DNA from 4 places in the Streptomyces rimosus genome. Region 4 is predicted to be linked to each of the others. Evidence: riboswitches for the same ligand, from Rfam matches in the RefSeq annotation. Region 4 holds a riboswitch; each other region holds the start of a gene.

Region 1 (7,690 bases), 2.6 Mb from region 4:
GCGCGGTTCACGGCCTCCTTGGCCATCATCGCCACCGGCGCGGACATCGCGGCCACCTTCTCCGCCACGGCGCGGGCCTCGGTCAGCAGGTCGGCGGCGGGCACGATCCGGGAGACCAGGCCGGCCCGTTCGGCCTCCGTCGCGTCCATGGTGCGGCCGGTCAGGCACAGGTCCATCGCCTTGGCCTTGCCCACGGCGCGGGTCAGCCGCTGTGAGCCGCCGATGCCGGGGATGACGCCGAGCTTGATCTCCGGCTGGCCGAAGACCGCGGTGTCGGCGGCGAGCAGGATGTCGCAGAGCATGGCCAGCTCACAGCCGCCGCCCAGGGCGTGTCCGGCCACCGCCGCGACGGTCGGTGTGCGCAGGTCGCCCAGCCGGTCCCAGGCGGTGAACCAGTCGCTGAGATACATGTCCATGTACGACTGGGGACGCATCTCCTTGATGTCGGCCCCGGCCGCGAACGCCTTCGGCGAGCCGGTGATGACGATGCAGCCGATGTCCGGGTCGCGGTCCAGCTCGGCGGTCGCCGCCACGACCTCGTTCATCACCTGGAGGTTGAGGGCGTTGAGGGCCTTGGGGCGGTTGAGGGTGAGGACCGCGGTGCGGCCGGTGCGTTCGACGAGGATCGTCTCGTACGGCTGCGCCTTGATGGCGGCCGGGACGGTGTCGGTCATGCGGGCGTTCCGTTCTGCTCGGTCTGCTGTGGTGTCGGTGCGCCGCCGGACTGCTGCCTGATCGTTCGGATGATTCCGGAGAAGTCCTGTTCCGCTCCCTCGTTCCCGGCGAACGCTGCGTACAACTCGGCGGCGCGCAGGCCGAGTTCGGCCTGTACGCCGCTCGCGCGGACCGCGTCCGCGGCCAGGCCCAGGTCCTTGGCCATCAGCGGAGCCGCGAAGCCGGGGCGGTAGTCGCGGTTGGCGGGGCTGGCCGGTACCGGGCCCGGCACCGGGCAGTTGACGCTGAGCGCCCAGCACTGCCCGCTCGCCGTGGACGCCACGTCGTACAGGGCCTGATGGGACAGGCCCAGGCTCTCGCCGAGGACGAACGCCTCGCTGACCCCGATCATCGAGATACCGAGGATCATGTTGTTGCAGATCTTCGCGGCCTGTCCGGCGCCCGCCGCGCCGCAGTGCACCGCCTTCCGGCCCATCGCCGCGAGCAGCGGTTCGGCCCGCGCGAACTCGGCCGCGCCGCCGCCCGCCATGAACGTCAGCGTGCCCGCTCCGGCCCCGACCACGCCGCCCGAGACCGGTGCGTCCAGTGCCTGGTGACCTGCGCGTACGGCGGCCTCGTGGGCGGCGCGTGCGTCGGCCACGTCGATGGTCGAGCAGTCCACGAACAGGGTGCCGGGGCGGGCCGCGGCGAGCAGGCCGCCGTCCTCGTAGAGCGCCAGGACGTGGCGTCCGGCGGGCAGCATGGTGATCACCACGTCCGCGTCCGCTGCGGCCGCGGTCGCCGAGGCGGCGGGCTCCACGCCTGCCTCGGCGGCCGCCGCCAGCGCCTCCGGTACGAGGTCGAAACCGGTCACCCGGTGACCGGCCTTGACCAGGTTGGCCGCCATCGGCCCGCCCATGTTGCCGAGCCCGATGAAGCCGACCGTGCCGGTCCCGTTGTCCGCCGACGCGCTCACCACGGCACCTCCTGCGTACCGGCACCGTCGGCGAGCCCCAGCTCGTCGTCGCCGAGCGGCGCGAAGAACCGGGCCACGTCCTCGTCCGTGACCTCGGCGAGGGTGGCGGGGGACCAGCGCGGCGCACGGTCCTTGTCGATCACCTGGGCGCGGATGCCCTCGACCAGGTCCGGCGCGGACAGCGCCGCGCACGAGACGCGGTACTCCTGGTCCAGGACGCGTTCCAGCGGCCCCAGATCGCGGGCCCGGCGCAGCGCGGCCAGGGTCACCTTCAGCGAGGTGGGGGACTTGGCGAGGATCGTCTCGGCGGCCTCCTTGGCCTCCGGGACGCCGCTGCCGAGCAGCCGGTCCACGATCTCCTCGACGGTGCCGGCCGTGTAGCAGTGGTCGATCCACTCCCGGTGGGCCGCCAGTTCGCCGCCCGGCGCGTCCCGTACGTAGCGGGGCAGCACCTCGGGCACCGGGGCGGTGGCGAGGTCCGCCACCAGCCGTCCCACCCCCTCCGACGGGACGAAGTGGTCGGCGAGCCCGCACAGCAGCGCGTCACCGGCCCCGACCGGCGCGCCGGTCAGCGCCAGATGGGTGCCCAGTTCGCCGGGCGCGAGCGCCAGCAGGTACGTACCGCCGACGTCCGGTACGAAGCCGATGCCGGTCTCGGGCATGGCGACCTTGGACCGCTCGGTGACGATCCGCACGCTGCCGTGCGCCGAGACGCCGACGCCGCCGCCCATCACGATGCCGTCCATGACGGCGACGTACGGCTTGGGGTAGCGGGCGATACGGGCGTTGAGCCGGTACTCGTCGCGCCAGAACGCGGCGGACGCCGCGCCGCCGCCGGACCGCGCGTCCTCGTGGATGGCGCGGATGTCGCCGCCCGCGCACAGCCCGCGCTCACCCGCGCCGTCGATCACCACGGTCTCCACCGCCGGGTCGTGCTCCCACCCGGCCAGCGCCGCGCCGATCCGGCGCACCATGGTGTGGTCGAGGGCGTTGAGGGCCTTGGGGCGGTTGAGGGTGAGGTACGCCGCGCGCCCCTCCGTCCGCAGCAGTACGGAGCCGTCGCTCATCGGCCGGCCCCCGTCCCGGCCTTGGTGCGGCTGCTGCCGCCGGCCCCCGCTCCGGTCAGCCCGCGGGCCACGATCAGGCGCATGATCTCGTTCGTCCCTTCCAGGATCTGATGGACACGAAGATCGCGGACGATCTTCTCCATGCCGTATTCACTCAGGTAGCCGTAGCCGCCGTGCAGCTGCAGCCCGCGGTCGGCGACGGAGTAGCCCGTGTCGGTGGCGAACCGCTTGGCCATCGCGCACAGCTGCGGTGCCTGCGGATCGCCCCGGTCCAGCGCCTCGGCCGCCTGCCGTACCAGCGCGCGGGCGGCGGCCAGCTCCGTCGCCATGTCGGCGAGACGGAACTGCAGCGCCTGCGCGTCCAGCAGCCGTCCGCCGAACGCCTCCCGGTCCGCGAGGTACGCCTGCGCCGCGTGCAGGGCGCTCTGCCCGCCGCCGAGGGAGCAGGCGGCGATGCCGAGCCGGCCGCCGTTCAGGCCGCTCATCGCGATGCGGAAACCGTCGCCCTCCGCGCCGAGCCGCCGATCGGCGGGTACGCGCACTTCATCGAGGATCACCTGCCGGGTGGGCTGCGCGTTCCAGCCCATCTTCTTCTCGTTCGGGCCGAACGACAGTCCCGGATCGTCCCGCTCGACGATGAACGCGGAGATGCCGCCGGGACCGTCCTCGCCGGTACGGGCCATCACCACGTACACCCGCGAGGTCCCGGCACCGGAGATGAACTGCTTGACGCCGGTGAGCACGTAGTCGTCGCCGTCGCGCACCGCGCGGGTGCGCAGCGCCGCCGCGTCGGACCCGGCGCCCGGCTCGGTCAGGCAGTAGCTGCCCAGATCCGCCATCGAGCACAGGCCGGGCAGCCAACGGGCGCGCTGCGCCTCGTCGCCGTACCGGTCGATCATCCAGGCGACCATGTTGTGGATGGACAGGTAGCCCGCGATGGACGGGCAGGCGGTGGCCAGCACCTCGAAGACCAGCACGCCGTCCGCCCGGCTCAGCGCGGAGCCGCCGGACCGCTCCCGTACGTAGATCCCGCCGAGCCCCAGCGCGGCGGCCCTGCGCAGCACGTCCACGGGAAAGTGCTTGTCCTGGTCCCAGGCCACGGCGTGCGGCGCGATGTGCTCCTGCGCGAAGTCCAGCGTCGTCTCCACGATGGCGAGCTGGTCCGGGGTGAGGGAGGCGGCCGTGGTGGCGGTGGTCATGACGCTCATCGCGCTCAGCCCATCGTCGGGATGGTGAAGCTCGCGCCTTCCTTGACCCCGGAGGGCCAGCGCGAGGTGACGGTCTTGGTGCGGGTGTAGAAGCGGATCGCGTCCGGGCCGTGCTGGTTCAGGTCGCCGAAGCCGGACCGCTTCCAGCCGCCGAAGGTGTGGTACGCGACCGGCACCGGGATCGGCACGTTGACGCCGACCATGCCGGTGTTCACCCGCCGGCTGAAGTCCCGTGCGGTGTCCCCGTCCCGGGTGAAGATCGCCACGCCGTTGCCGTACGGGTGCTCCGTGGGCAGCCGCAGCGCCTCCTCGTAGTCCGCCGCCCGTACCACCGACAGCACCGGGCCGAAGATCTCCTCCTGGTAGATGCGCATGTCCGGGGTGACCCGGTCGAAGAGCGAGGCGCCCGCGAAGAAGCCGTCCTCATGGCCGGGCAGCGTGAAGTCCCGCCCGTCCACGACCAGTTCGGCGCCCTCCGTGACGCCCAGATCGACATACGCGCGCACCCGGTCCAGCGCGTCCCGGCCGACCAGCGGCCCGAAGTCGGCGTGCGGGTCGTCGCTGCGGCCGATGCGCAGCGCGCCGATCCGCTCCTTGAGCCGCGCCACCAGCGCCTCGGCCGTCTCCTCGCCCACCGGTACGGCGACCGAGACCGCCATGCAGCGCTCGCCCGCCGACCCGTACCCGGCGCCGACCAGCGCGTCCACCGCCTGGTCGAGGTCGGCGTCCGGCATCACGATCAGGTGGTTCTTGGCGCCGCCGAAGCACTGGGCGCGTTTGCCGTGCGCCGCGGCGGTCGCGTAGATGCGCGCGGCGACGGGCGTCGAGCCGACGAAGCCCAGCGCCTCGACGCGCGGGTCCTCCAGCAGCGTGTCCACCGGTTCCTTGCCACCGTGCACGACGTTCAGGACGCCCGGCGGCAGCCCCGCCTCCAGGAACAGTTCGGCGAGCCGCAGCGGCACCGACGGCGCCCGCTCGGACGGCTTGAGCACGAACGCGTTGCCGCAGGCGAGGGCCGGGGCAGCCTTCCACAGCGGGATCATCGCGGGGAAGTTGAACGGGGTGATCCCGGCGACCACGCCGATGGGGCGGCGCAGCGAGTGCACGTCGATGCCGGTCCCGGCGTTGTCGGTGAACTCGCCCTTGAGCAGGTGCGGAATGCCCGCGGCGAACTCCACCACCTCCAGCCCGCGCTGGAGGTCACCGTGCGCGTCCGGAATCGTCTTGCCGTGCTCGCTCGACAGCAGCCGGGCCAGCGACTCCCGCTCGCCCTCGACCAGGCGCAGGAAATCGAGCAGCACCCGGGCGCGCCGTTGCGGGTTCCACTCGCCCCACTCCGGCTGGGCCGCCGCCGCGTCGGCGATCGCGGCCGTCGTTTCGGCCCGGTCCGCGAGCGGGACGCGGGCCTGCACGGTGCCGGTGTTGGGGTCGTACACATCGCCGAAAGCACCCGATGTTCCCGGTGTGTGCTTGCCGCCGATGAAATGGGTCAGTTCTCGGACCATGGGAGCCTGCTCTCGTCAGGTGAGACCCGGGGATGGCACGGCCGGGCGCGCGGGCGGCGCGGATGGCGCGCGGCACGCGGCGGGGCCGTGGGACGCGAAAGGCGTGGAACCGTCAGTCCGCGGGCGGCGCCGCGGGCCGGGCCGGATCACCTGGGCCGTGGGTACGCACCGGTGCCATGCGTGTCTGCTCCATCCTCGTGGACAACACGGAACAACACCCGCGGCCGGTATCCTGGCTTCCGGATCACCGCGCGCCGCCCGCCTTCCCGACGCGTTCGCGTCAGTGGCGTCCTGCTCGGCAGCGCACTCCCCGGTCACAGTGGCGGGACCGCGCCGGTTTCGCACCGGCTTCCCTGCACCGCGGGCCGTGCTCACGAACATATAGTTGGACGTCCTAGTAAGTCCAGAGCGACCGGCCGCCGGCCTCACTCCTCCCGCACCGGATACGGCACGAACGTGCTGCGGTTCTCGTCGATGGCCAGCGCCCGGCCGAGCGGCGGCACGGACCGCTGCGGGCACTCCAGCCGTTCGCAGACCCGGCAGCCCATGCCGATCGGCGTGGCCGCCGCGGCGTTGTCCAGGTCCAGCCCGTCGGAGTAGACGAGCCGCGACGCGTGCCGGATCTCGCAGCCCAGGCCGATGGCGAAGGTCTTGCCCGGATCGCCCCAGCCGCCGCGATGCCGGGTGACCGTACGCGCCGTCCACAGGTAGCGGCGGCCGTCCGGCATCGCCGCGATCTGCACATGGATGCGGCTGGGCGCGGTGAACGCCTCGTAGACGTTCCACAGCGGGCATGTACCGCCCGCCCGCGAGAAGTGGAAGCCGGTCGCGGACTGCCGCTTGGACATGTTGCCCGCCCGGTCGACCCGCACGAACGAGAACGGCACCCCGCGCCGGCGCGGCCGCTGCAAGGTGCTCAGCCGGTGGCACACCGTCTCGTAGCCGAGGCCGAAGCGGTCGGTCAGCCGCTCGATGTCGTACCGCAGCTCCTCGGCCGCGGCGTGGAACGGCCCGTACGGCAGCACCAGCGCCGCCGCGAAGTAGTTGGCCACGCCGATCCGGGCCAGTGACCAGGTCGCCGAGCCCTCCTCGAAGTCCTCCGAGGCGGGCCGCGACAGCTCGTCACCGGCCTCCAGCAGCGCCAGCTGGGTGGCCATGCGGAAGGCCCGCTGGCCGGGGCGCAGCCCCGCCGACAGGCGCAGCACCCGGGCGGTCGGGTCGTAGTGGTGCAGCGGCCCGTCGGGGGTGTCGACGAGGCGTACGCCGTGCCGTTCGGTGAGCCGGGCGGCCAGCGCGCGTCCCACCTCGCCGGGTCGGATGCCCAGTTCGGCCGCGAGCGCCTCGGCTGCGGTGTCCGCCTCGTGGAGATAGTTCTGCCGCCGGTAGAAGAACTCGCGAATCTCCTCGTGCGGCGACAGCGGCGCGGCCGGGTCGGCACCCCCGTCCCGCCCCTCCGCCACCTCCGCCAGCCGTTCGGTCAGCGCCCGGTTGCGCCGCCCCAGACCCAGCAGGACGGAGGCCACGGCGGGCTGCCGCGAGGCGAGTTCGGACAGCTCGGCGGGGGAGACCCGGGCGGCGGCCAGCTCGTCGGCCAGCGCCTCGCGCAGGTCCGCCAGCACCCGGCTGGCGTCCCGCTCGGCGAAGAACCCCGGGTCCACCCCGAACGCCTCGGTCAGCCGCAGCAGTACGGGCACGGTCAGCGGCCGCGAGTCGTGCTCCATCTGGTTCAGATAGCTGGGCGAGATGGCCAGTACGCGGGCCAGCGCGGCCTGGCTGAGCCCGCGCTCCTCCCGCAGCCGGCGCAGCCGCGCCCCGGCGTAGATCTTGCTCACGGTGCCCCCTCCGTCGCTGCCGCGCGGCACACCTTAGTGGCCGTACGGGGTGGCGGGGCTTCGCAACCTTGGCAGAAGGGAGGAGAGAGGGGCGGAACTCTGCTGCGGGGGCTGGTTGGCGACACCAGGCGCTCAGGGGGCGGAGATTTGCAGCGTTCACCGGCCGAGCGCCCCGCGCAAGTGCGGCGTTACCGCTCCGCCTCGTCCCACGCCGTGCCGAGAAGGCCGGCGTGGCTGGTCAGCAGGGCGACGAGGGCGGCGGTCACCCGGGGGTCCCACCCCTCGGCCGGTACGTCCAGCTCGAAGTCCTCCACGCCGCTCGCCCAGTCCAGGACCGGGGTCCGCCGCCCGCCGGCGTACCACCGGATACGGCGCGGCATCCGGGCACCGTCACCACTGCCGGACACCAGGCTGCCGACCGCGATGAGCACCTGCACGGGCAGGATCA
Region 2 (7,690 bases), 1.5 Mb from region 4:
AGCTGGTCCAGCGTGAGCAGCGGCTGCGCAAGGGGGGTGCGTCCCGGTGAAGGACGGCGTGAACGGCGTCGCGCTCGCCGTCTTCATCTTCTTCTTCGTGGCCGTGACGGTCATGGGCTTCCTGGCGGCACGCTGGCGCAAGGCCGAGCAGGCCGCCAACCTCGACGAGTGGGGGCTGGGCGGGCGCAGCTTCGGCACCTGGGTGACCTGGTTCCTGCTGGGCGGCGACCTGTACACGGCGTACACCTTCGTCGCCGTGCCGGCGGCGATCTACGCGGCGGGCGCGGCCGGGTTCTTCGCCGTCCCGTACACGATCCTCGTCTACCCGCTGATCTTCACCTTCCTGCCCCGCCTGTGGTCGGTCTCGCACAAGCACGGGTACGTGACCACCTCGGACTTCGTGCGCGGCCGGTTCGGCTCCAAGAGCCTGTCGCTGGCCGTGGCGCTCACCGGCATCCTCGCCACGATGCCGTACATCGCGCTGCAACTCGTCGGCATCCAGGCCGTGCTGGACGTGATGGGCGTCGGCGGCGGCGAGGACACGAACTGGTTCGTCAAGGACCTGCCGCTGCTGATCGCCTTCGGCGTGCTGGCGGCGTACACCTACAGCTCCGGGCTGCGGGCCCCCGCGCTGATCGCGTTCGTCAAGGACGGGCTGATCTACCTGGTCATCGCCGTCGCGATCATCTACATCCCGATCAAGCTGGGCGGCTTCGACCATATCTTCGCGGTGGCGAAGGACGCCTTCGCGCAGAAGAATCCGGCGACCGGCAAACCGCGCGGGGAACTGGCCAGCGGGCCGAACGCGCAGTGGGCGTACGCGACGCTCGCGCTCGGCTCGGCGCTCGCGCTGTTCATGTACCCGCACTCGATCACGGCGACGCTCTCCTCGCGCAACCGCAACGTGATCCGCCGCAACACCACCATCCTTCCGCTGTACTCCCTGATGCTGGGGCTGCTGGCGCTGCTCGGGTTCATGGCGGTGGCGGCCGGGATCAAGGTGCAGAACGGGCAGCTGGCGATTCCGCAGCTGTTCGAGGACATGTTCCCCGACTGGTTCACGGGCGTGGCGTTCGCCGCGATCGGCATCGGCGCGCTGGTGCCCGCCGCGATCATGTCCATCGCCGCGGCGAACCTTTTCACCCGCAACATCTACAAGGACTTCCTCAAGCCGGGCGCCACACCCGAGCAGGAACACAAGGTCGCCAAGCTGGTGTCGCTGCTGGTGAAGGTCGGTGCGCTGGTCTTCGTGCTGACGATGGACAAGACCGTCGCCATCAACTTCCAGCTGCTGGGCGGCATCTGGATCCTGCAGACCATGCCGGCCCTGGTGGGCGGTCTGTTCACCCGCTGGTTCCACCGGTGGGCGCTGCTGGCCGGCTGGGCGGCGGGCATGATCTACGGCACGCTCGCGGCATACGGGGTGGCCAGCCCCACGCAGAAGCACTTCGGCGGCTCCAGCGCGCAGATCCCCGGCATCGGCGAGATCGGCTACATCGGGCTGACCGCGTTCGTGCTGAACGTCCTGGTCACGGTCGTCCTGACGGTGGTACTGCGCGCGGTCAAGGCCCCCGACGGCGTCGACGAGACGTCCCCGGAGGACTACACGGCGGACGCCGGTGACAAGGGCGTCCAGGTCGAGCTGCCGCCGGCCACGGCGGGGGTTCCGGCGGGGCACTGAGGGGGCCGGAGGAATTGTCAGACCCCCGGTGCACACTGGGCCCATGGACATCACGATCAGGCCCGCGCGGCACGAGGAGTTCGAGGAGATCGGCGAACTCCTCGTGGCGGCCTACGCGGCGGACGGACTGCTGGCCCTCGGGGCCGACGACCCGTATGTGCACGAGCTGCGCAAGGTGGCCGAGCGGGCGGAGCAGGCCGAGGTACTGACGGCTGTCGACGCCGACGGCGCGGTGCTGGGGGCGGTGACCTTCGCCGCCCCCGGCAGCCCGTACGCCGAGATAGCCGGGCCCGACGAGGGCGAGTTCCGGATGCTGGCCGTCGCCCCCGCCGGCCGCGGGCGCGGCATCGGCGAGGCGCTGGTGCGCGCCTGCATGGACCGCGCCCGCTCCCTGGGCCTGAACCGCATGGTGCTCTCCGCCCTGCCGCACATCGAGAACGCCCACCGCGTGTACCAGCGCATCGGTTTCACGCGCATACCGGAGCGGGACTGGGAGCCCTTGCCGGGCATCACGCTGCTGGCGTTCACCTGCGATCTGGGCGAAGCGGTATAGCGCCGGGCCGGGCCCATGCGCCCGGCCCGGCGCGCCCGGTCACGGCATCGGGTTACGGCAGCATCCGCCGCACGAACACATCCGTGACCCCATTCGTGTCCCCCGGGACCAGGTTCGCCGCGTCCGAGTCGAAGGCCGCGGTCAGGCCCGTGGCGTCGGTGGAGACGTTGGAGGACCAGCCCTGGTCGGGTGTGCTGTCGACGGGGCGGTTGACGCGTGTGATGACGCCGGTGCGCATGTCGCGGACGAAGATGTCCGTCGCGTTGTTGGTGTCGTCCCGTACGAGGTCCGGTGCCGAGGACTCGAAGTACAGGCGGCCGTTGTCGGCGGACAGTACGCCCAGGCCGGAGGAGCCGGTCTGCGGCTGCTTGCCGTCGTAGGTGTAGGACATCTGCTCCGTCGTGCCCTTGACGAGGTCCCGTACGAACAGGTCCGCCCGGCCGGTCGGGTGGCCGGGCACCACTTCCCCGTACTGGCTGGAGAAGACCGCGTAGCGGCCGTCGGGGCTGAGCGAGGCGTTCCAGGCGCCGACCGTCTCGCCGGTGGAGGAGAGGCTCCCCACGCCGGTGCGGCCGGTGTCCAGGTCGTGCACATAGAACGGGTAGCTGTGCGGTTTGCGCAGACCGGCCCGCTCGCGGGCGGCGGCGGCCGGGTCCGGGCGCAGGTTGGCGGCCTTGGAGATGAAGCCGACCGTACGGCCGTCGTAGCTGATCACCGGGTTGGCGGAGGGGCCGTTGGCCTGCTCTCCGGTGGCGGTGACGCTCACCCGCTCGACCGTGCCCGTCTTCCGGTCGCGGACGAAGATGTCCTGGGCCTTGTTGGTGTCGCCGGGCACCAGGTCCTCGCGGCTGGAGGCGAACGCCACGTACCGCCCGTTGGCGCTGATCACCGGCATCTGGGAGCCCTGTTTGCCCTGCGGGGGCCGCCCGTCGAGGGTGACGCTCTCGGTGCGTCCGGTCCTGCGGTCGTGCACGAAGATGTCGGTTGCGGCGTTGGTGTCGCCCGGCACGAGGTGGGCGGCGTCGGAGGCGAAGGCGACATACCGGCCGTCGGCGCTGATGGTGGGCGTGGACGACCAGGAGTCGGCCTGGGTGCCGTCGCCCGCGACGTTGACCCGTTCGACGGCGCCGGTGCGCAGGTCCTTCACGAAGATGTCCGACTGCCCGTTGGTGTCGCCGGGCACCAGGTTCGTCGCGTCGGAGGCGAAGACGGCGAACCGGCCATCGGCGCTGATCATCGAGCCGGACGAGCCGCCGTTGCCCTGCGTGCCGTCGGCGGCGACGCTGGCCCGCTCGGTGCCGGACGGCGGCGCGGGCTGCGCGGCGGCCGTCGTGGCGGGCAGCAGCGCGGCGAGCGCGCACACCCCCGTGACGGCGGCGAGTCTTCGTACGGTGCTGCGGGTGGACCTCATGGCGGGTTCCCCTCCTGATGGGTACGTGGATGCGTCGCCGTTGCGTCAGTGCGGGAGCCGGCGGACGAAGACATCGCCCGTCCCGTTCGTGTCGCCGGGCACCAGCCCGTCGTCGCGCGAGTCGAAGACCGCCAGCCGCCCGGAGGCGTCGGGCACCGCGGCATTGGTCCAGGAGGACGACTGGCCGCCGTCCGCGGTGACGTTGATCCGCTCGACCCGCCCGGTGCGCAGGTCGCGGACGAAGGCGTCCACCTGGCCGTTGGTGTCGCCGGGCACCAGGTTGGTCGCCGCCGCGGTGAAGAAGAGCCGCCGGTTGTCCGCGCTGAGCCGCCCGTCGGAGGACCAGCCGTTGCCCTGGGTCCCGTCGTGCGCGCGGGACACCAGCCGGGTGGTGCCCTTGTCCAGGTCGCGGTCGAAGATGTCGTAGGTGCGATTGGTGTCGCCCGGCACCACGTCGTCGGCCACGGAGGTGAAGACCGCGTGCCGGCCGTCGGGGCTGAGCCGCGGGAACGGCGACACGCCGACCACGGCGCCGGTCGAGCCGAGGCTCGCCACGCTCGTCCGCCCGGTGTCCAGGTCGTGGACGTACATGGGGTCCTGCGGCGGCGGGCGGCGGAAGCCGGGCCCGGCGGGGGTGAGATTCGTCGCCTTGGAGGTGAACGCCACCCGGCGGCCGTCGGCGCTGATCGACGGGAAGGCGGAGGGGCCGTCGGCCTGGGCGCCGTCGCTCGCCACACTGACGCGTTGCGTCGTTTTCTTCTGCACATCGTGGACGAAGATGTCCAGGCGCTCGTTGGTGTCGCCGGGCACCAGGTCCGCGCGGTACGAGCCGAAGGCGAGGTGGCGGCCGCTGCCGCTGAGGGCGAAGTTCTGCACCCCGTAGCCGTACGGGGACGTGCCCGCGCCCGCGGTGGGGCTCGTGGTGCGGCCGGTCAGCCGGTCGTGGACGAAGACGTCGCCCTCGCCGTTGGTGTCGCCGGGCACCAGGTTCGACGCCGAGGAGTAGAAGGCCACATACCGCCCGTCGGCACTGATCTCGGGCGACCCCGACAGGGCGTTGCCACGGGTGCCGTCACCGGCGACGCTGACCAGGTCGACCTTTCCCGTCCGTAAATCCTTGACGTGGACGTCCTGTTGGCCGTTGGCGTCGGCGGGTCCCAGATTGGTGGCTTCCGAGGTGAATGCCACGAACCGCCCGTTCGCGCTGAGCGTCGGACCGCCCGAGAAACCGTTTCCCTGCGTCCCGTCGGCGGCGACACTGACCCGTTCGGTCGCCGGGGCCGCCGGCCGCGCGGCAGCGGCCGTCGCGGGCAGCATCCCCGCCACGGCACACGCTCCGGCCAGCAGCCCCACGGTTCTGGCCACGCCACGCGCAGCACCGTTTCTTCGCATGTTCCCCCTCACATCACGTCCCCCACCCGCCCCGCCGGGCGACGGAGCAGACAAGGAGCCAATACGCTTCAGGAGTCCCGGTCAACGCATCAGGGACATTCCGCGCCACCAATACGCCCCCTGCATCAGCCCCTGTCCAGGAGGGCCGTCAGCCCCCGGCCGCAAGGCCCACAACGGCTCCAGGAAGCCTTCGCAGGGGCCCCGCAGAGCCCCTGCGAACGACGTTGGAACGGCTGCCGAATACCACGGCTCGGGACAACCCCGTTACAACGCGACACAAGATATGGGGGTGGGTGCACGAGGCAGCACAAGATGTATGCTCGTGCTCGCTGTCGTCGCAGGGGAATCCGGTGCGAATCCGGAACTGTCCCGCAACGGTGTACGAAGTGCGGCAATCCGCACCCGTGAGTCCGAAGACCTGCCCGCAGTACGCCCGCGCCACCCCCGGCGCGGTCGTCGATACGTCCGGGCCTCGCGGGTTGGGCCGGTGGACGCTGCGCGGTGTGCCCGCGCGCCCCTCGCCGTGCCAGGGGTGCCGCACGCCCGTACGCGGCCGTCGCGCTCCTCCCCCGGCCCCCGCCGAGTGAGGGAGAGCAGCACGTGACCATCGCGCCAACGGAGCCCGCGTCAACCCAGCAGGTCGTGCAGCCCGCGAAGGACACGAAGCCCCGGCAGGACGCCGGCGGCCGGGCCGGGGACGGCCCCGGCACCGCGCTGCTGCGCACGCTGACCGACCTCACCGCCGACCTGGACGCCACCGACCCCGGCAAGATCGCCGCCGCCGCGCTGCGCGGCCGCCACGCCGGCTCCGACGAGGCCGAGCTGCGCTCGCTGGCCATGGAGGCCGCCGCCGGCCTGATCGGCGACGAGCCGCAGTACTCCAAGCTGGCCGCCCGCCTGCTGACCCGCGCCATCGCGGAGGAGGCGGCCGCGGAGGGGGCGACCGCCTTCTCCGCCTCCGTCGCCACCGGCCACCGCGAGGGTCTGATCGCCGACGACACGGCCGAGTTCGTACGGACCCACGCGGCGCGCCTGGACGCGCTGGTCGACCGGGCCCTGGCGGACGGCGCCGACGACCGGTTCGGCTACTTCGGCCTGCGCACCCTGCACTCCCGCTACCTGCTGCGCCACCCGATCTCCCGGCAGGTCATCGAGACCCCGCAGCACTTCCTGCTGCGCGTGGCCTGCGGTCTGGCCGAGGACCACAGCGAGCGGGCCGTGGACGACGTCGCCGAGCTGTACCGGCTGACCAGCACGCTGTCGTACCTGCCGTCCTCCCCCACCCTGTTCAACTCCGGCACCCGGCACCCGCAGATGTCCTCCTGCTACCTGCTGGACTCCCCACTGGACGAGCTGGACTCGATCTACGACCGCTACCACCAGGTCGCACGCCTGTCGAAGCACGCCGGCGGCATCGGCCTGTCGTACTCCCGGGTGCGCGCCCGCGGCTCGCTGATCCGCGGCACCAACGGCCACTCCAACGGCATCGTGCCGTTCCTGCGCACCCTGGACGCCTCGGTCGCGGCCGTGAACCAGGGCGGCCGGCGCAAGGGCGCGGCCTGCGTCTACCTGGAGACCTGGCACGCGGACCTGGAGGAGTTCCTGGAGCTGCGCGACAACACGGGCGAGGACGCCCGGCGCACCCACAATCTGAACATCGCGCACTGGATCCCCGACGAGTTCATGCGCCGCGTCGAGGCGGACGCCGACTGGTCGCTGTTCTCCCCCAGCGACGTGCCGGAGCTGGTGGACCTGTACGGCGACGAGTTCGACACCGCGTACCGCAAGGCGGAGGCCGCGGGCCTGGCCGTCAAGCAGGTCCCGGCGCGCATCCTGTACGCGCGGATGATGCGCACCCTCGCGCAGACCGGCAACGGCTGGATGACCTTCAAGGACGCCGCCAACCGCACCGCCAACCAGACCGCCGAGCCCGGCAAGGTGGTGCACTCCTCGAACCTGTGCACCGAGATCCTGGAGGTCACCGACGACGGCGAGACCGCGGTCTGCAACCTCGGCTCGGTCAACCTCGCCGCCCACCTCGGCAACGAGGCCAACGGCTGGGAGGAGGCGATGGACTGGGAGCGGCTGGACGCCACGGTCCGTACGGCCGTGACCTTCCTGGACCGCGTGGTGGACATCAACTTCTACCCGACCGAGCAGGCCGGCGCCTCCAACTCGCGCTGGCGGCCGGTAGGTCTGGGCCTGATGGGCCTCCAGGACGTCTTCTTCCGGCTGCGGCTCGGCTTCGACTCGCCCGAGGCGCGCGAGCTGTCCACCCGTATCTCCGAGCGGATCATGCTGGCCGCCTACGAGGCGTCCGCCGACCTCGCCGAGCGGCACGGCCCGCACCCGGCCTGGTCCGCGACCCGTACGGCCCGCGGCGTGCTGCACCCCGACCACTACCCGAACGCCGAGCCGCGCTGGGCGGACCGGTGGGCGGCGCTGCGCACCCGTATCGCGGCGACCGGCATGCGCAACTCGCTGCTGCTGGCCATCGCGCCGACCGCGACCATCGCCTCGATCGCGGGCGTGTACGAGTGCATCGAGCCGCAGGTCTCCAACCTGTTCAAGCGCGAGACGCTGAGCGGCGAGTTCCTCCAGGTCAACGCGTACCTGATCGAGGAGCTGAAGGCGCTGGGCCTGTGGGACGAGC
Region 3 (7,690 bases), 1.7 Mb from region 4:
CACCACGCGGGCCGCCGTCTGCCGTACCGCTTCCATCTCGGTCAGGAAGTGCCACCAGTCCGGGTGCCGTCCCTCCAGGCCGGCGATCGCGCGCTCCAGGCGCGCCACCGCGTCGTCCAGCGGGCGTGCGTGGCGCGGGTCGGGCGTACTGCGGCCGGCCATCGCCAGCCGCTGCGCGTCCCGTACCGCGAAGCGCGTCCGCTCGACCTCCTTCTCGCGGTCGAAGGACACCTCGTCCAGCCGCCGCAGCCGGTCACCGGCCGCCGAGACCGCCTCGTCGGTCGTGTTCAGCAGGGCCCGCGCGGTCGCCAGCAGGCTCGTGGCGTCGGCCCAGCGCTGTTCGTCGCGGGCCTGCTGGGCCTCGCGCACCTTGGTCTCCGCCTGCGCGACGGCGTCGGCGGCCTGGTCCGGTACGTTCTGGAGGTCCTGCCAGCAGGCCGCGCTGTAACGCCGGCGCAGTTCGCTCAGTACGGGATCGACCTTGGCCGCCCGCGTCGTGATGGCCTGCGCCCGGGTCCGCAGCGACACCAGCCGCTTGTCGATCTCCGCGGCCTTCTCCGGCAGCCGCTCCGCCTCGGTACGTAGGGCCTCGGCCTGGCGCAGTACGTCGTCGGCGCGCCGGATCGTCTCCTGCACGCCGTGCTGCCCGGCGCCCTGGTTCAGCTTGGTCAGCTCGGGCGACAGGGCGGCCAGCCGGGCCGCCAGGCCGTCGGCCTTGTAGTTCTGCGCGCGGACGGCATCCAGCGCGTTGCTCGCGGCCAGCAGGGCCTGCCGGGCCCGCTCGACCGCCGGCGCGAGCCGCGCCAGCTGCGTTTCCGCGGTCTGCAGCAGCGGCCCCAGCCCCTGCGCGAAGCGGTCGAGGTCCGCCTTGACCCGCTCCAGCTCGTCCTTGGCCCGGGTCAGGTCGGCGCGCGCCCGCGAAGCCGCGCCGGCGTCGAGGTCGTCCCGGTCGAGGTCGTGGGCGTCGACGGCGCTGATGTAGCCCTGGCTGACCTCGTCGATCCGCTGCCCGAAACGCTCGTACTCCTCCGCGGCCCGCACGGCCGCCGGGGAACGGTCGACCGCGGTGATCGTCTCTATGGAGATCCGCAGGTCACGCTGGGCCGTGTCCAGCTCGTAGAACGCCGCCGCGGCAGCGTCCTTGGCCGCCTGGGCATCCGCGCGCTGGCTCTCCCCGCGCCCGAACCAGCGCCGCGTACCGCCGCCCGCGAAGGCGGCCGGGGCCGCGGCGGCCAGCAACGGCAGCGGCAGCAGGAGCAGAGTCACGGTGTCCCGGAGCGGTCCGCCCCGGGGGCGACGGCGTACTGCACGGCGTGCTCGCTGCTTGCGCGGCTGCGTGTGTGTCGCCGTCACATCCCTCTCCCGATCGCATCGCCCCTGGCCCGGCTGCCATTCTCCCACCCAGTAGGAACGAACACAGCGGCCGGTTGGTTCGCGATCAAGGACAGGATCCGGCGCGGCCACGGCCCCCGCCCCGAGCCGTCCACAACCCGGGTTTGCAGTGCAGCCCGGAAAGCAAGGTAGCCTGTCCGCTCAGCCAGGGCGCATAGCTCAGCGGTAGAGCGCTGCTCTTACAAAGCAGATGTCACAGGTTCAAATCCTGTTGTGCCCACAGTGAGAAGCCGCATCTGAGCGGTGAGATCGAAGCCCCAACCGAGGTCGGTTGGGGCTTCGTCGTTTTCGGGGTCCGCGGGAAGTCCACACGCCTACAGGCCGCGCGTTGTGCGGGGAGGCGGCTGTCGTCGCCTTCCCTGCTATAGCCGACATGCGGGGTGCTTTTGGGCGGTGCAGGCTGAAGGTATGGGTGTGCATTTGCCGGTGATTGTTCATCCGCCCTCGCCTTCGGGTGGGCGTCGGGTGACGGTTCATGGGCAGATCGTCGGGCTGGCGCATGGGCGGGGGGATGTTGCCGAGTTCTTGCGGCGGGCGGGGCTGGCGCCGGATGCCGAGGATGTTGATCTGGATGCGCCGGGGCTCATCGAGTGGCGGGGCGGGGGCAAGGACGTCTGGGTGGCTTCGGGGTGAGTGGGGGGTGGGGGTGGTTACGGGGGGTGTGTGAGGGGGTTCGGGGGGTGAGGTTGGCCGGTGGGCCTGTTGTTCAGGTTTCAAGTGATGTGTATCTTCGAAGGGTGACTTGAAACTTCAAGTACTTCCGATGGTGGCCGCCCGGTCACAGACAGAAATGAGCGTTCGTATGACCTCCCCCCTCAGCCCCCTCCGTGACTACGGCAGCGGCATCGACGACCGCCATGCCGCGAGCCCGCACGCGTACGACATCGGTCTGCTGGTGTTGCGGCTCGCGGTCGGCTTGATCATGGCCGCGCACGGTGCGCAGAAGCTGTTCGGCTGGTTCGGCGGGGGCGGGCTGGACGGGACCGGGCAGTTCTTCACGGCCAGCGGCTATCCGTCGGGCAAGGCCATGGCCGTCGTCGCCGGTCTCAGCGAGACGCTGGGCGGCCTCGGGCTGGTGCTCGGGCTGCTGACGCCGCTGGCGGGGGCGGCGCTCGTCGGGACGATGGTGAACGCGCTGGGGGTGAAGTGGGGCGGCGGGTTCTTCGCGCCCGAGGGCGTCGAGTACGAGCTGCTGCTCACGGCGGGCGCGGCGGCGCTCACGCTGACCGGCCCCGGCCGGTACGCGGTCGACCGGCTGCTGCCGGTCCTGCGCGCGCACCGGCTGGCGTACGGCGTGGCCGCCCTGGTGCTCGGTGTGGTCGTGGCGCTCGTGTTCCTGCTGATCCGTAAGTGAGCGGCGCGGGGCGGGGGCGGGCACGTCGGGAAGATGTCGGTAAGCAGCGGAAGGTGAGGGATTGACGTGGCGGTACGGCGGTTGAATCACGCGGTGCTCTACGTACGGGACGTGGCGCGCGCCGTGGCCTTCTACAGCGAGGCGCTCGGGTTCCGGGTGGATACGGAGATTCCGGGGCGGGCCGCGTTCCTCAGTGCGGAGGGGACGGCCAATGATCACGATCTCGGGCTGTTCGCGGTGGGGGCCGCGGCCCCTGGGCCCGAGCACGGCCGGGTGGGGCTCTACCACCTGGCGTGGGAGGTCGGGACCCTCGGCGAGCTGGCGGACGTGGCGGCGGAGCTGGCGCAGCGGGTCGCGCTGGTCGGCGCCACCGATCACCTGGTGTCCAAGTCGGTGTACGCGAAGGACCCGGACGGCAACGAGTTCGAGGTGATGTGGCGGGTGCCGCGCGAGGACTGGCCGGGCCCGGACGAACCGGACCGGCTCCGCCCGCTCGACCTCGAAGCGGAGCTGGCCCGCTGGGGGCGGGACCTGAAGACGGGGGCGGCGGCGGGGTCGGCCACCTGAGGGGAGGGAGGGGCAGGGGGTGGGGCGTACCGCGTACCGCCTCGCCGGCTCCGTAGCGCTTCGGCTCACCCCCGCCCCGGCACAGGCCCCGTCAGCCGTCCCCCCCCGGCCTTCGTCAGCCACCCTCCCCGGCCCCGGCCCCGGCCTCCGCTCCCGAAGCCCGCGCCGACCAGCGCTTCTCCACCCCGGCCAAGCGCCAGTACGCCAGGGCCGCCGCCCAGACGACCACGAACAGGCCGACGATGATGAAGCCGACGTTGTCCAGGTCGATGGACGAGATCCAGTCGGTGACGCCGTCCTTCAGGTCCAGCTTGTCGTGCAGGACGGTGACCAGCTCGATGGTGCCGATGAAGAACGCGACGGCGATCGACAGGCCGGTGATCGTGAGGTTGTAGTAGACCTTGCGTACCGGGTTCGAGAACGCCCACTGGTACGCGAAGTTCATGAACGTGCCGTCCAGGGTGTCGAACAGGCTCATTCCGGCCGCGAACAGCAGCGGCAGCACCAGGATCGCGTACCAGGGCAGACCGGCCGCCGCGCCGCTGCCCGCCATCACCATCAGCGTCACCTCGGTCGCGGTGTCGAAGCCGAGGCCGAAGAGCAGACCGAGCGGGTACATCTGGCCGGGCCGGGTGATGGAGCGGGTGAAGCGGCCCAGTACGCGGTTCATGAAGCCGCGCGAGTCGAGGTGCTGCTCCAGCTCCGTCTCGTCGTACCGGCCCTCTCGCATGGCGCGGAACACCCGCCAGATGCCCGCCAGCGCGACCAGGTTGAGCGCGGCGATGAGGTACAGGAAGCCGCCGGAGACCGTGGTGCCCACGGTGCCGAGCACCTGGTGGGCGCGCGAATCGTCGTCCAGCAGGGTGCCCGCGAGCTGCGCGCCGCCGGCGACCAGCGCCGCCATGGCGACGACCACGCTGGAGTGCCCGAGCGCGAACCAGAAGCCCACGGAGACCGGCCGCTTGCCGTCGGCCATCAGTTTGCGGGTGGTGTTGTCGATGGCGGCGATGTGGTCCGCGTCGAAGGCGTGCCGCATGCCGAGGGTGTACGCGGTCAGGCCGAGGCCGACGCCGAAGACCTGCGAGCCCACCGCGTAGTGGTGCGGCACGACCAGCAGGAAGAGCACGCCGAAGGCCACGATGTGCAGCCCGGCGATGACCGCCATCAGCCCCGCGGTCCGCACGGTGTCCTGCCGCCGCCAGCGGAAGTCGGGCAGGGGGGAGGCGGGAGCGGCTGAGGACGACGCGGCCGAAGTGGGGGAAGGGGAAGAAGGGTAGGGGGGATCTGTGGACAGGGGCATCCGGTGGTCACGCTCCAGCACCTCGTGGATCAGTTCGTGAGATGCCGTGGCCGGTCTCCTGGCTGACGGGTGTGCGCGCCCGCCCCAACCTTCCCGGCCGCGGGCTGCGGCCAGTGGCTCCGTACGGCGAAGGGCGCGTACGGACAGGGGCGGGAACTTCCCGATCACAGTGGCGAGGGCCGCTCCGGCCTGGACCTTACGGTCGTCACCGGTCTTCCCGAACACCACGGCCCGGACACTCTAACGCCGTCGCTGCCGCCGGTCAGCGCCCCGGCCACCGGGCCACTGCCTCGGGAACCCGGGGCGCCGGTTGCTCGACTACCTGATCCGGGCCCGCGCCGGCGGGCCGTCGGACAGTCGAGAGGCAGGGAGAGCGGGCATATGCGTCCTCGCATGAATGGGCACGTGGTGGGGCCGGGACCGGGGTTGGGGGCGAAGGGCCGGACGGTGACGGCGGCGGTGACGGTGCTGGCGGTGGCCGCGCTGGCCGCGGGGTGCGGCAGTGCCGACGGGCGGGAGTCCGGGAGGGCGGGCAGCCGGGACGACGCGGCGGGTGGCTTTCCGGTCACCGTCACCGATTGCGACGGGCGGAAGACGACCTTTTCCACGGCGCCGCGGAAAATCGTCACGAGCAATGCGGCGAGTCTGGAGATGCTGCTTCGGCTGGGTGTCGAGGACCGGATTGTCGGCACCGGATTCCCGCCGGGCAAGGGCACGTTGCCGGGTGAACTCGATGCTCGGGCGCAGCGGGTGCCGGTCCTGGGCAAAACGGTGATCCCGAAGGAGAAACTGCTCGGCTCCGGGGCCGATCTCTACATCGACACGTTCGCTTCGATGGGCAACATGGGCGGGGCGGCGACCGGCCCCACCGAGACGGAATTCGCCGCGGCGGGCATCAAGCACGTCTATCTGGCCTCGACCGCATGCGCGCCGCGCAAGAAGGTGCCGCAGCGGGATCTGTCCGCGGTCGAGGGGGACATCCGGCGCCTCGGGCAGGTCACGGGCACATCGCCGAGGGCGTTGCAGCTGGTGGCGGAGATGGAGAAGAAGGTTTCCGGGGTACGGAAGGCCATCGCGGACGTACCGGCGGAGAAACGGCCGTCGTATTTCTTCTTCGATTTCGACGCGGGAACGAAGCAGCCCGTGGCCGTCTGCAACCGGCAGGTGGCGAACGCGGTGCTGACCGAGGCCGGGGCGCGGAACGTCTTCGCGGACTGCGCGGGTGATTTCCAGCGGGTCTCGTGGGAGGACGTGGTCGGCAAGGACCCGGACTGGATCCAGCTCGGTGTACGGAACCGGGGCAGCGCCGCGGCCAATGAGAAGGCGTTCGGTGAGGCCGAGCAATTCCTCCGGACGTTCCCGGCCACGGCGGGGCTGCGCGCGGTGAAGGAAGGGAAATTCCTGCGCATCGGCTCGGAGCGGACGACCATCGCGGGGGTCGGCAACGCCGATACGGTACGGCGGATCGCGGCGACGCTGTATCCGGACCGGCTGGGCGGCGGAGAGGGCACGGATGGCGTGGCTGCCGGCGGGGCGGGCCGCTGATGGGGCGGTTGGTTGCGGGGCGGGCCCGTACGGACGCGGGGCCTGCCGGTACGGGCGCGAGGCCCGCTCGTACGGACGCGAGCCCCGCCGGTACGGCCTCGGGCCCCACCGATGAGGCCCCGGACCCCACTCGTACGCCCCCAAGCCCCGCCCACACGCTCTGGATCGCCGTCGGGCTCCTCCTCGCCCTGCTCGTCGCGCTGACCGCCGCCGTTTCGCTCGGTGCCACCGACATCGCGCCGGGCGAGGTGTGGTCGGTGGTGTTCCGGCGGCTGGGCGGGGAGCCGCCGCGGCCCGGTACGGACGATCTGATCGTCTGGCAGCTGCGGGTCCCCAGGGCGCTGCTCGCCGCGCTGGTCGGCGCGGGGCTCGGGCTCGTCGGTACGGCCACCCAGGCGTTGGTGCGCAACCCGCTCGCCGACCCGTACCTGCTGGGCATCTCCAACGGTGCCTCGCTCGGCGCGGTGGCCGCGATGGTGCTGGGCGCGGGGGCCATGGCCGGGATGGACGGGCTGTTCGGAACAGGAGGGGCAGGAGGAGCGGGAGGAGCGTTCGGGCTGGGCGGGGGCTTGGGGCTGTCCCTGGCCGCCTTCGCCGGGGCGCTCACCGCGTTCGCGCTGGTCTGGACGCTGGCGCGGCGCGGCGGCGGCTTCGCGCCGCTGCGGCTGGTGCTCGCGGGCGTTGGTATCGGGCAGTTCCTGGCCGGGTTCACCAGCTATCTGGTCCTCCAGGCCGGGGACGAACAGCAGACGCGCGGCGTGCTGTTCTGGCTGATGGGCAGCCTCGGCGGTGCCACGTGGGGCACGCTCGCCCTGCCGGTGCTCGCCGTGCCCGCCGGGCTGCTGGTCCTCCAGGCACGTGCCCGCGCGCTCAACGCGCTGACCATGGGGGACGAGACGGCGGCGAGCGTGGGCGTGGACGTCGTCCGGCTGCGCCGGCTGCTGTTCGTGGTGACCAGCCTGCTGACCGGCGTACTGGTCGCGGTGTCCGGGGCCATCGCCTTCGTGGGCCTGATGGTGCCGCACCTGTGCCGGCTGATCGTCGGGGGCGACCACCGACGGCTGCTGCCGCTGGCCGCGCTCACCGGGGCGCTGCTGCTGGTGGTGGTCGACATCGTGTGCCGTACCGCCATGGACGGCCAGGAGTTGCCGGTGGGCGTGGTGACGGCGCTGATCGGTGCGCCGGTGCTGCTCTACGTGCTGGACCGGCGGTTGGGAGTGGGGGCATGAGCCGGAAACCGGTGACGGCAGCGGACATCGATGCGGATGCACTCACGGATGCCCGTGTAGAAGACCAAAGCCCCACCCCCGGCCTGCGTATCGACATCGAGGACCTGCACGTGTCCTACGCCGGCCGGTGCGTGGTGGCCGGTGTGCACTTGATGGCCGCGCCGGGGGAGATCGCGGGGGTGATCGGGCCGAACGGGAGCGGCAAGTCCACGGTGCTGCGTACCGTCTACCGGCACCTGCGGCCGGATGCGGGCCGGGTGCTGCTGGCCGGGGAGGACATCCGGTCCATGCCGCCGACGCGTA
Region 4 (7,690 bases):
CATGGCGAAGATGCCGGGGTCGCCGCCGGAGACGACCGCGACCCGGCGGCCCCGGCGGGCCAGGTCGAGGGCGAGTTCGGCGCGTTCGGACTCGACCTTGTTGTCGGAGGCGTGGCGCGCCTGGCCGGGGCGTACGGGGACGCGGTCGAGGTAGGTGGTGTAGCCGACGAGGTCGGTGGCGGAGGCGAGGGCGCCGCGGGACTCGGGGGTGAGCCACAGGGGGCCGGCCGGGCCGGTGCCGACGACCACGACCGAGCCGGCGGCCGGAGGGGGCGGCGGGGTGGCGATGCGGCTGGGGACCACGGCCACGGAGAAGTAGGGGACGGAGGGCGGGTCCACTTCCGACAAGGGTGCCGTCCGCTCCCCCGGCATCGTCGCGCGTTCGACGTAGTCCGCCTCCGGGAGGCGGCCGGAGTCGGTGAGCGCCTGGTGTACGGACGGGAAGGTGCGGCCGAGCTTCATGACGACCGCGGCGTCCGTGGCGGCGAGGCGGGCGGTCAGTTCCTCGGTGGGGAGGGTGCCGGGGAGGATGGTGAGGACTTCGTCGGCTTCGCAGAGCGGTTTGCCGAGGCGGGCGGCTGCCGCGCTGACCGACGTGACGCCGGGGATGACCTCGGTCTCGTAGCGGTCGGCCAGGCGCTGGTGCATGTGCTGGTACGAGCCGTAGAAGAGCGGGTCGCCCTCGGCGAGTACGGCGACCGTGCGGCCCGCGTCGAGGTGCGCGGCCAGGCGAGCGGCGGCCTCGGTGTAGAAGTCGTTGAGGGCGCCGCGGTAACCGTCGGGGTGGTCGGTCGACTCCGTGGTGACCGGGTAGACCAGGCGTTCTTCGATGTGGTCGGGGCGGATGTGGCGCTCGGCGATGGAGCGCGCGATCGAGCGGCCGTGCCGGGCGCTGTGGTACGCGATCACGTCGGCGGCGGCGATGACCTCGACGGCGCGCAGGGTCATCAGGTTCGGGTCGCCGGGGCCGAGGCCGACTCCGTACAGGCGTCCCGGGCCGGGGGTGGTGTGCTGCTCGGTCACTCTTCCACGCTCGCTATCGCGTTGATCGCCGCCGCGGCCATCGCGCTGCCGCCGCGCCGCCCGCGTACCACCAGGTGTTCCAGGCCGGACGGGTGCTGCACCAGCGCGTCCTTGGACTCGGCGGCGCCGATGAAGCCGACCGGTATGCCGAGGACGGCGGCCGGGCGGGGCGCGCCCTCCTCGATCATCTCCAGGAGGCGGAACAGGGCGGTGGGCGCGTTGCCGACGGCGACCACCGCGCCGTCCAGGCGGTCCCGCCACAGTTCGAGGGCGGCGGCGCTGCGGGTGGTGCCCATGCGCTTCGCCAGGTCCGGTACGGACGGGTCGGCGAGGGTGCAGATCACCTCGTTGTCCGCGGGCAGCCGCTTGCGGGTGACGCCGCTGGCGACCATGTTCGCGTCGCAGAGGATGGGGGCACCGCCCCGCAGGGCCTCGCTCGCGCGGGCCACGACCTGCGGGGAGTACGCCAGGTCGCGTACGAGGTCGGTCATGCCGCAGGCGTGGATCATCCGGACGGCGACCCGGCTGACGTCCTCGGGCAGCTGCGCGAGGTCCGCCTCGGCGCGGATGGTGGCGAAGGACCGGCGGTAGATCTCCGCCCCGTCCTTCTCGTAGTCGAACTCGCTCACTGTGTTTCGTTGCCCTCGGTCATGTCGTGGTGGGGGTCGTGCGGGTGGCCGCGCGGGCCGACGCGACGGCGTCGGCGAGGCGGCCGGGTTCGGTCGTGGGGACGGTGGTCGCGGCGGCCGCCCCGTCGCGGGTGCCCCGTACAGACACCTCGTAGGCGTCGCCGGTCGCCACGACATCGACCCACGCGCCGTGCGGGTGGCCGCAGCGGCGGGCGCAGCCCGACCAGTGGACGGGCAGCGGCTCGGTGGCGCCCCCCGCTCGCAGGGTGGCCACCGCGTCCGCCCGTACGTCGGCCAGCGACTTGGCGCAGCCGGGGCGGCCGGTGCAGGCGCCGAGTCCGTACCAGGGGGAGGCGGGATCGGTGACCAGGCCGGCCGCCGCCAGTTCGCGCAGCCTGGGACCGGCCGTCTCCGGGGACAGGCCGGGCAGCACCACGCCGCGCCAGGGTGTCATACGGAGTTCGCCGGCCCCGTCCTGGGCGGCGATGGCGGCCAGTTCCCGCAGATGGGCGCTGGTGAGGCGGCCGAGGGGGGCGAGGAGGGAGAGGGCCCGGGTGCCGTCGGGGGCGGTGACCTGGCCCGGCCGGGGCGGGGACGGCCGGGTGGGGGCCGGGGGCGTGGCGGTCGTGCAGGGCTCCGGGAGTTGCGTACACAGGTGTACGCGGACGGTCGCGGCGTCGTAACCCGGCGGGAGCTCGCGTACGCGCCAGGAGCCGTTGCCCGCTTCCCGGGCGACGGTGAGGAACGCTTCCGCGGCGGCCAGGGCCGTGCGCGGTGCGTCATGGCCGGGCAGCCGCAGCGCCTCGGGGTCGTCGCCGATGCGCAGCAGCGCCGTACCGCCCGCTTCTGCGATCAACGTCACATCGGCGCCGAGCGCGGCCACGTCCCCGCGGCCGTCGTCCAGCGCGAAGAGGAAGCGTCCGGAGAGGGCGGGGGCCGTCGGGCTCGCGCACAGGAGGCGGTCCAGTTCGCGGGCCCAGTCCTGGACGGCGGCGCCGCCGTCGGCGCCCTGTCCGTCCAGCCCGGCGAGCGGTGAGGCGACGATGTTGCGGACGCGTTCGTGCTGGTCGGAGGGGAGGAGACCGGCGGCGCGCAGGAGGCCGGCGAGGGACGCGGCACTGTCGGCACCGAGGCCGCGCAGCTCCGCGTTGCCGCGGGAGGTGAGGGAGAGGTGGCCATCGCCGAGACGGTCCGCCGCGTCGGCCAGGACGCGCGCCTGGTGGGGCGTCAGGCGCCCTGCCGGAAGGCGGAGTCGGGCCAGGTATCCGTCGGCGGCCTGATGCAGCCGCAGCGCCCCGGGGCAGGCGTCGCCACGGTCCCGTACGACGGCGTCGCCGCGCTCCTGTACGGCGGCGCCATCGCGGTTCCGTACGTCCCGTACGCGGGCCTCGCGGCCGCCGCCTGCGCAGGCGTCACCGCCATCCCGTACGAGGGATTCGTCCCGATGCGGGGGTATCGCGGGGGTGGGCGGCATGGCGGCGAGCATACCGACGATGGCTCGGGCGGTCCCCCGCCCGGCTGTCGGCGGCAGCCCTTACTATGCAGGTCGGTGGGTCAGCTGGCCCATCGGACGCCAGCGACGGCGCCAAGGGAGGAAGCCCGGTGCAAATCCGGCGCGGTCCCGCCACTGTGAGCCCGGCCACCGCCGGGCGAGCCAGGAACTCCCGCCGTCCGTGAACACCGCCCGGGGCGCGGACCCCGAGGAAGGCCAGTCGCCGCCATGATCCTGCTGCTGTCGACGTCCGACACCGACCTGCTCAGCGCCCGTGCGGCCGCCGGTCCCGTGCCGTACCGGCTCGCCAACCCCGCCCGCCTCGACCTGGCGGAGCTGCCCGGCCTCCTGGAGGGCGCCGACCTGGTCGTCGTCCGGCTCCTGGGCGGCCTGCGGGCCTGGCAGGAGGGCCTGGACCAGCTCCTCGCCGCCGACCAGCCCCGCCCCGTCGTGGTGCTCACCGGCGAACAGGCGCCCGACGCGCAGCTCATGGAGGCGTCCACCGTCCCCATCGGCATCGCGGCCGAGGCCCACGCCTACCTGGCGCACGGCGGCCCCGCCAACCTGGAGCAGCTCGGCCGCTTCCTGTCCGACACCGTGCTGCTGACCGGCCACGGCTTCGAGCCGCCGGCCGCCGCGCCCTCCTGGGGCCACCTGGAGCGCTCGAAGCACCTGGCGGCCGAGGCGCGTACCGGTGGCGAGGTCGTGGCGCGTACGGACGACACGGGCGCCGCGACCGGCCCGCTGGTCGCCGTGCTCTACTACCGCGCCCACCACATGAGCGGCAACACCGCCTTCGTGGAGTCGCTGTGCGAGCGGATCGAGGAGGCCGGCGGCCGTCCGATGCCGCTGTTCGTGGCCTCGCTGCGGGCGCCCGAGCCGGAGCTGATCGAGGAGCTGCGGGCCGCCGACGCGATCGTGACGACCGTGCTGGCCGCGGGCGGCACCAAGCCCGCCGAGGCGTCGGCCGGCGGCGACGACGAGGCGTGGGACGCGGGCGCGCTGGCCGCGCTGGACGTGCCGATCCTCCAGGCCCTGTGCCTGACCGGGCCGCGCAGCGCCTGGGAGGAGAACGACGAGGGCCTGTCGCCGCTGGACGCCGCCAGCCAGATCGCGGTGCCCGAGTTCGACGGTCGGCTGATCACCGTCCCGTTCTCCTTCAAGGAGACCGACGAGGACGGCCTGCCGGTGTACGTCGCCGACCCCGAGCGCGCCGCCCGGGTCGCCGGCATCGCCGTCCGCCACGCCCGGCTGCGCCACATCGCGCCCGCCGACAAGCGCCTGGCGCTGGTGCTGTCCGCGTACCCGACCAAGCACTCCCGCATCGGCAACGCGGTCGGCCTGGACACCCCGGCGAGCGCCGTGGCGCTGCTGCGCCGCCTTCGTGAAGAGGGCTACGACTACGGGGACGAGCCCGTGCCCGGCCTGGAGTCCGGCGACGGCGACGAGCTGATCTACGCGCTGATCGAGGCGGGCGGCCACGACCAGGAGTGGCTCACCGAGGAGCAGCTCGCCCGCAACCCGGTCCGTATCCCGGCCGCCGACTACAAGCGCTGGTACGGCACGCTGCCGCGGGAGCTGCGCGAGCAGGTCGAGGAGCACTGGGGCCCGCCGCCCGGCGAGATGTTCGTGGACCGCAGCCGGAACCCGGACGGCGACATCGTGCTGGCCGCCCTGCGCCGCGGCAATCTGCTCATCCTCATCCAGCCGCCGCGCGGTTTCGGCGAGAACCCGATCGCGATCTACCACGACCCGGATCTGCCGCCGTCGCACCATTACCTGGCCGCCTACCGCTGGATCGCCGCCTCCCAGGAGGACGGCGGTTTCGGCGCCGACGCCATGGTCCACCTGGGCAAGCACGGCAACCTGGAGTGGCTGCCCGGCAAGAACGCCGGCCTGTCCGCCGCCTGCGGCCCGGACGCGGCCCTCGGCGACCTGCCCCTGATCTACCCGTTCCTGGTCAACGACCCGGGCGAGGGCACCCAGGCCAAGCGCCGGGTGCACGCCACGCTCGTCGACCACCTCGTACCGCCGATGGCCCGCGCCGAGTCGTACGGCGACATCGCGCGCCTGGAGCAGCTGCTCGACGAGTACGCGGCGATCTCCGCCATGGACCCGGCGAAGCTGCCCGCGATCCGTGCCCAGATCTGGACGCTGATCCAGGCCGCCAAGCTGCACCACGACCTCGGTCTGGAGGAGCGCCCGGACGACGAGGGCTTCGACGACTTCCTGCTGCACGTCGACGGCTGGCTGTGCGAGGTCAAGGACGCGCAGATCCGCGACGGGCTGCATGTGCTCGGCGGCGCGCCGGAGGGCGAGGCGCGCGTCAACCTCGTGCTCGCCATCCTGCGCGCCCGGCAGATCTGGGGCGGTACGTCCTCGCTGCCGGGCCTGCGCGAGGCGCTGGGCCTGGACGAGTCGGCCGCGACCCGTACGACCGCCGACGCGGTCGAGGAGCAGGCCCGCGGCCTGGTGCAGGCCATGGACGACGCGGGCTGGGACCTCGCGGCCGTCGAGCGGGTCACCGCGGAGCTGCCCGAGGCGCAGCGTGAGCCGGTGGCGGCGATCCTCGCCTTCGCCGCGCGCGAGGTCGTGCCGCGCCTGGCCGCCACCACCGACGAGATCGACCACGCGGTACACGCGCTGGCCGGCGGCTTCGTCCCGGCCGGCCCGTCAGGATCGCCGCTGCGCGGCCTGGTCAACGTGCTGCCGACCGGACGTAACTTCTACTCGGTCGATCCCAAGGCCGTACCGAGCAAGCTCGCCTGGGAGACCGGCCAGGCCCTCGCCGACAGCCTCCTGGAGCGCTACCGCACCGACCACGGCGACTGGCCGACCTCGGTGGGCCTGTCCCTGTGGGGCACCAGCGCCATGCGTACGTCCGGTGACGACGTGGCCGAGGCGATGGCGCTGCTCGGCATCCGGCCCGTGTGGGACGACGCCTCGCGCCGTGTGACCGGCCTGGAGCCGATCCCCGCCGACGAACTGGGCCGCCCGCGCGTCGATGTGACGCTGCGTATCTCCGGCTTCTTCCGCGACGCGTTCCCGCACGTCATCGGCCTGCTGGACGACGCCGTACGGCTCGCCGCCTCCCTGGACGAGCCCGCCGACGTCAACTTCGTCCGCGCCCACGCCCAGGCCGACCTGGCCGCGCACGGCGACGAGCGCCGGGCCACCACCCGCATCTTCGGCTCCCGCCCCGGCACGTACGGCGCGGGCCTGCTCCAGCTCATCGACTCGCGTGACTGGCGTACGGACGCCGACCTCGCCGAGGTCTACACGGTGTGGGGCGGCTACGCGTACGGGCGCGGCCTGGAGGGCTGCCCGGCGCGCGAGGAGATGGAGACCGCGTACAAGCGCATCGCGGTGGCGGCGAAGAACACCGACACCCGCGAGCACGACATCGCCGACTCGGACGACTACTTCCAGTACCACGGCGGCATGGTCGCGACCGTGCGCGCGCTCAAGGGCACCGCGCCCGAGGCGTACATCGGCGACTCGACGCGGCCCGAGACGGTCCGCACCCGCACGCTGGTCGAGGAGACCTCCCGCGTCTTCCGCGCCCGCGTGGTCAACCCGCGCTGGATCGAGGCGATGCGCCGCCACGGCTACAAGGGCGCCTTCGAGCTGGCCGCGACCGTCGACTACCTCTTCGGGTACGACGCCACGACCGGCGTCGTCGCCGACTGGATGTACGACAAGCTGGCGCAGACGTACGTCCTCGACCCGGAGAACCGCGCCTTCCTCCAGGAGGCCAACCCCTGGGCCCTGCACGGCATCGCGGAACGCCTCCTGGAGGCGGAGTCGCGCGGCATGTGGGCCGAGCCGGACAAGGAGACCCTGGCCGCGCTCCGGGAGGCGTTCCTGGAGACCGAGGGCGATCTGGAGGAGCAGGGCTGACGCCCTTCCCGACGCTGACGGCGGAGCGCCGGGCAAGCTGAGCGATCAGCCTGCCCGGCGCTCCGCCGTATTACGCGTGGGGGCTCAGCCCATCGCCACGTGTGGGGGCCTCAGCCCGTCGTGGTGAACCCTTCGCCGACCGTCAGCGTCACCACGTCCGTCCCCGCGGCCGAAGCGTCCGACGCTTTCTCCGTCTTCACGCCCGCCAGCCGGGCGGAGAGCACCTTCGCCTGCGCCTCCATCGACGCGGGGTAGGTGATGGCGGTCTCCTTGGCGCCGGGAGCCGCGTTGCCGGTGGAGACCACCGAGAAGCCCATCTTGCGCAGGTCCGCCGCCGCGCCTGCCGCGTAGCCGGGCGTGCCGGTGCCGTTGAGGACCCGTACCTTCACCGAGCGCGCGGTGACCAGCTTCTTGGCCTCGGCGGCCAGCTTGTCCTTGCTGACCTCCTTGTCGTGCGCCAGGTCGCTGAAGAGGTTGCCGGCCTGCGGGTACTGCCAGATCACGTTCGCCTTGTCGGTGGGCACGTCCGCCTCGCGCGGATAGTTCGGCACCGTCAGGAAGGTGAGCCGGTCGCTGGGGATGTCCTTGACCGTGGAGGCCAGTTCGGACAGCGGCTTGACGCCCGCCAGCTCGTTGTCCGTGGTGA

The links. A riboswitch is a leader RNA that binds a small molecule or an ion and turns the genes downstream of it on or off. The one in region 4 is predicted to bind cobalamin.
Region 1: it holds a riboswitch for cobalamin, as region 4 does, so the genes downstream of both, CP984_RS08845 (CoA-acylating methylmalonate-semialdehyde dehydrogenase) here and cobN (cobaltochelatase subunit CobN) in region 4, are expected to answer to the same signal.
Region 2: it holds a riboswitch for cobalamin, as region 4 does, so the genes downstream of both, CP984_RS13245 (ribonucleoside-diphosphate reductase subunit alpha) here and cobN (cobaltochelatase subunit CobN) in region 4, are expected to answer to the same signal.
Region 3: it holds a riboswitch for cobalamin, as region 4 does, so the genes downstream of both, nicT (Nickel transporter NicT) here and cobN (cobaltochelatase subunit CobN) in region 4, are expected to answer to the same signal.

Annotation. Positions count from the first base shown of each region.
Region 1 is NZ_CP023688.1:2,146,412-2,154,101, reverse strand. Features, by position in the region: gene CP984_RS08865 (enoyl-CoA hydratase) at 1-674, opposite strand, end outside; gene mmsB (3-hydroxyisobutyrate dehydrogenase) at 671-1,630, opposite strand; gene CP984_RS08855 (enoyl-CoA hydratase/isomerase family protein) at 1,627-2,697, opposite strand; gene CP984_RS08850 (acyl-CoA dehydrogenase family protein) at 2,694-3,896, opposite strand; gene CP984_RS08845 (CoA-acylating methylmalonate-semialdehyde dehydrogenase) at 3,911-5,410, opposite strand; cobalamin riboswitch at 5,616-5,788, opposite strand; gene CP984_RS08840 (short-chain fatty acyl-CoA regulator family protein) at 5,836-7,242, opposite strand; gene CP984_RS08835 (hypothetical protein) at 7,431-7,690, opposite strand, start outside.
Region 2 is NZ_CP023688.1:3,247,293-3,254,982, forward strand. Features, by position in the region: gene CP984_RS13220 (DUF3311 domain-containing protein) at 1-50, shown strand, start outside; gene mctP (monocarboxylate uptake permease MctP) at 47-1,681, shown strand; gene CP984_RS13230 (GNAT family N-acetyltransferase) at 1,725-2,234, shown strand; gene CP984_RS13235 (TolB family protein) at 2,287-3,645, opposite strand; gene CP984_RS13240 (TolB family protein) at 3,691-5,010, opposite strand; cobalamin riboswitch at 5,314-5,477, shown strand; gene CP984_RS13245 (ribonucleoside-diphosphate reductase subunit alpha) at 5,638-7,690, shown strand, end outside.
Region 3 is NZ_CP023688.1:6,520,224-6,527,913, forward strand. Features, by position in the region: gene CP984_RS28230 (coiled-coil domain-containing protein) at 1-1,353, opposite strand, end outside; tRNA gene CP984_RS28235 (tRNA-Val) at 1,541-1,612, shown strand; gene CP984_RS28240 (hypothetical protein) at 1,801-2,025, shown strand; gene CP984_RS28245 (DoxX family protein) at 2,195-2,746, shown strand; gene CP984_RS28250 (VOC family protein) at 2,813-3,313, shown strand; gene nicT (Nickel transporter NicT) at 3,429-4,646, opposite strand; cobalamin riboswitch at 4,645-4,857, opposite strand; gene CP984_RS28260 (ABC transporter substrate-binding protein) at 5,061-6,158, shown strand; gene CP984_RS28265 (FecCD family ABC transporter permease) at 6,158-7,387, shown strand; gene CP984_RS28270 (ABC transporter ATP-binding protein) at 7,471-7,690, shown strand, end outside.
Region 4 is NZ_CP023688.1:4,773,820-4,781,509, forward strand. Features, by position in the region: gene CP984_RS20305 (precorrin-2 C(20)-methyltransferase) at 1-1,023, opposite strand, end outside; gene CP984_RS20310 (precorrin-8X methylmutase) at 1,020-1,652, opposite strand; gene cobG (precorrin-3B synthase) at 1,672-3,138, opposite strand; cobalamin riboswitch at 3,187-3,334, shown strand; gene cobN (cobaltochelatase subunit CobN) at 3,373-7,044, shown strand; gene CP984_RS20325 (LCP family protein) at 7,155-7,690, opposite strand, start outside.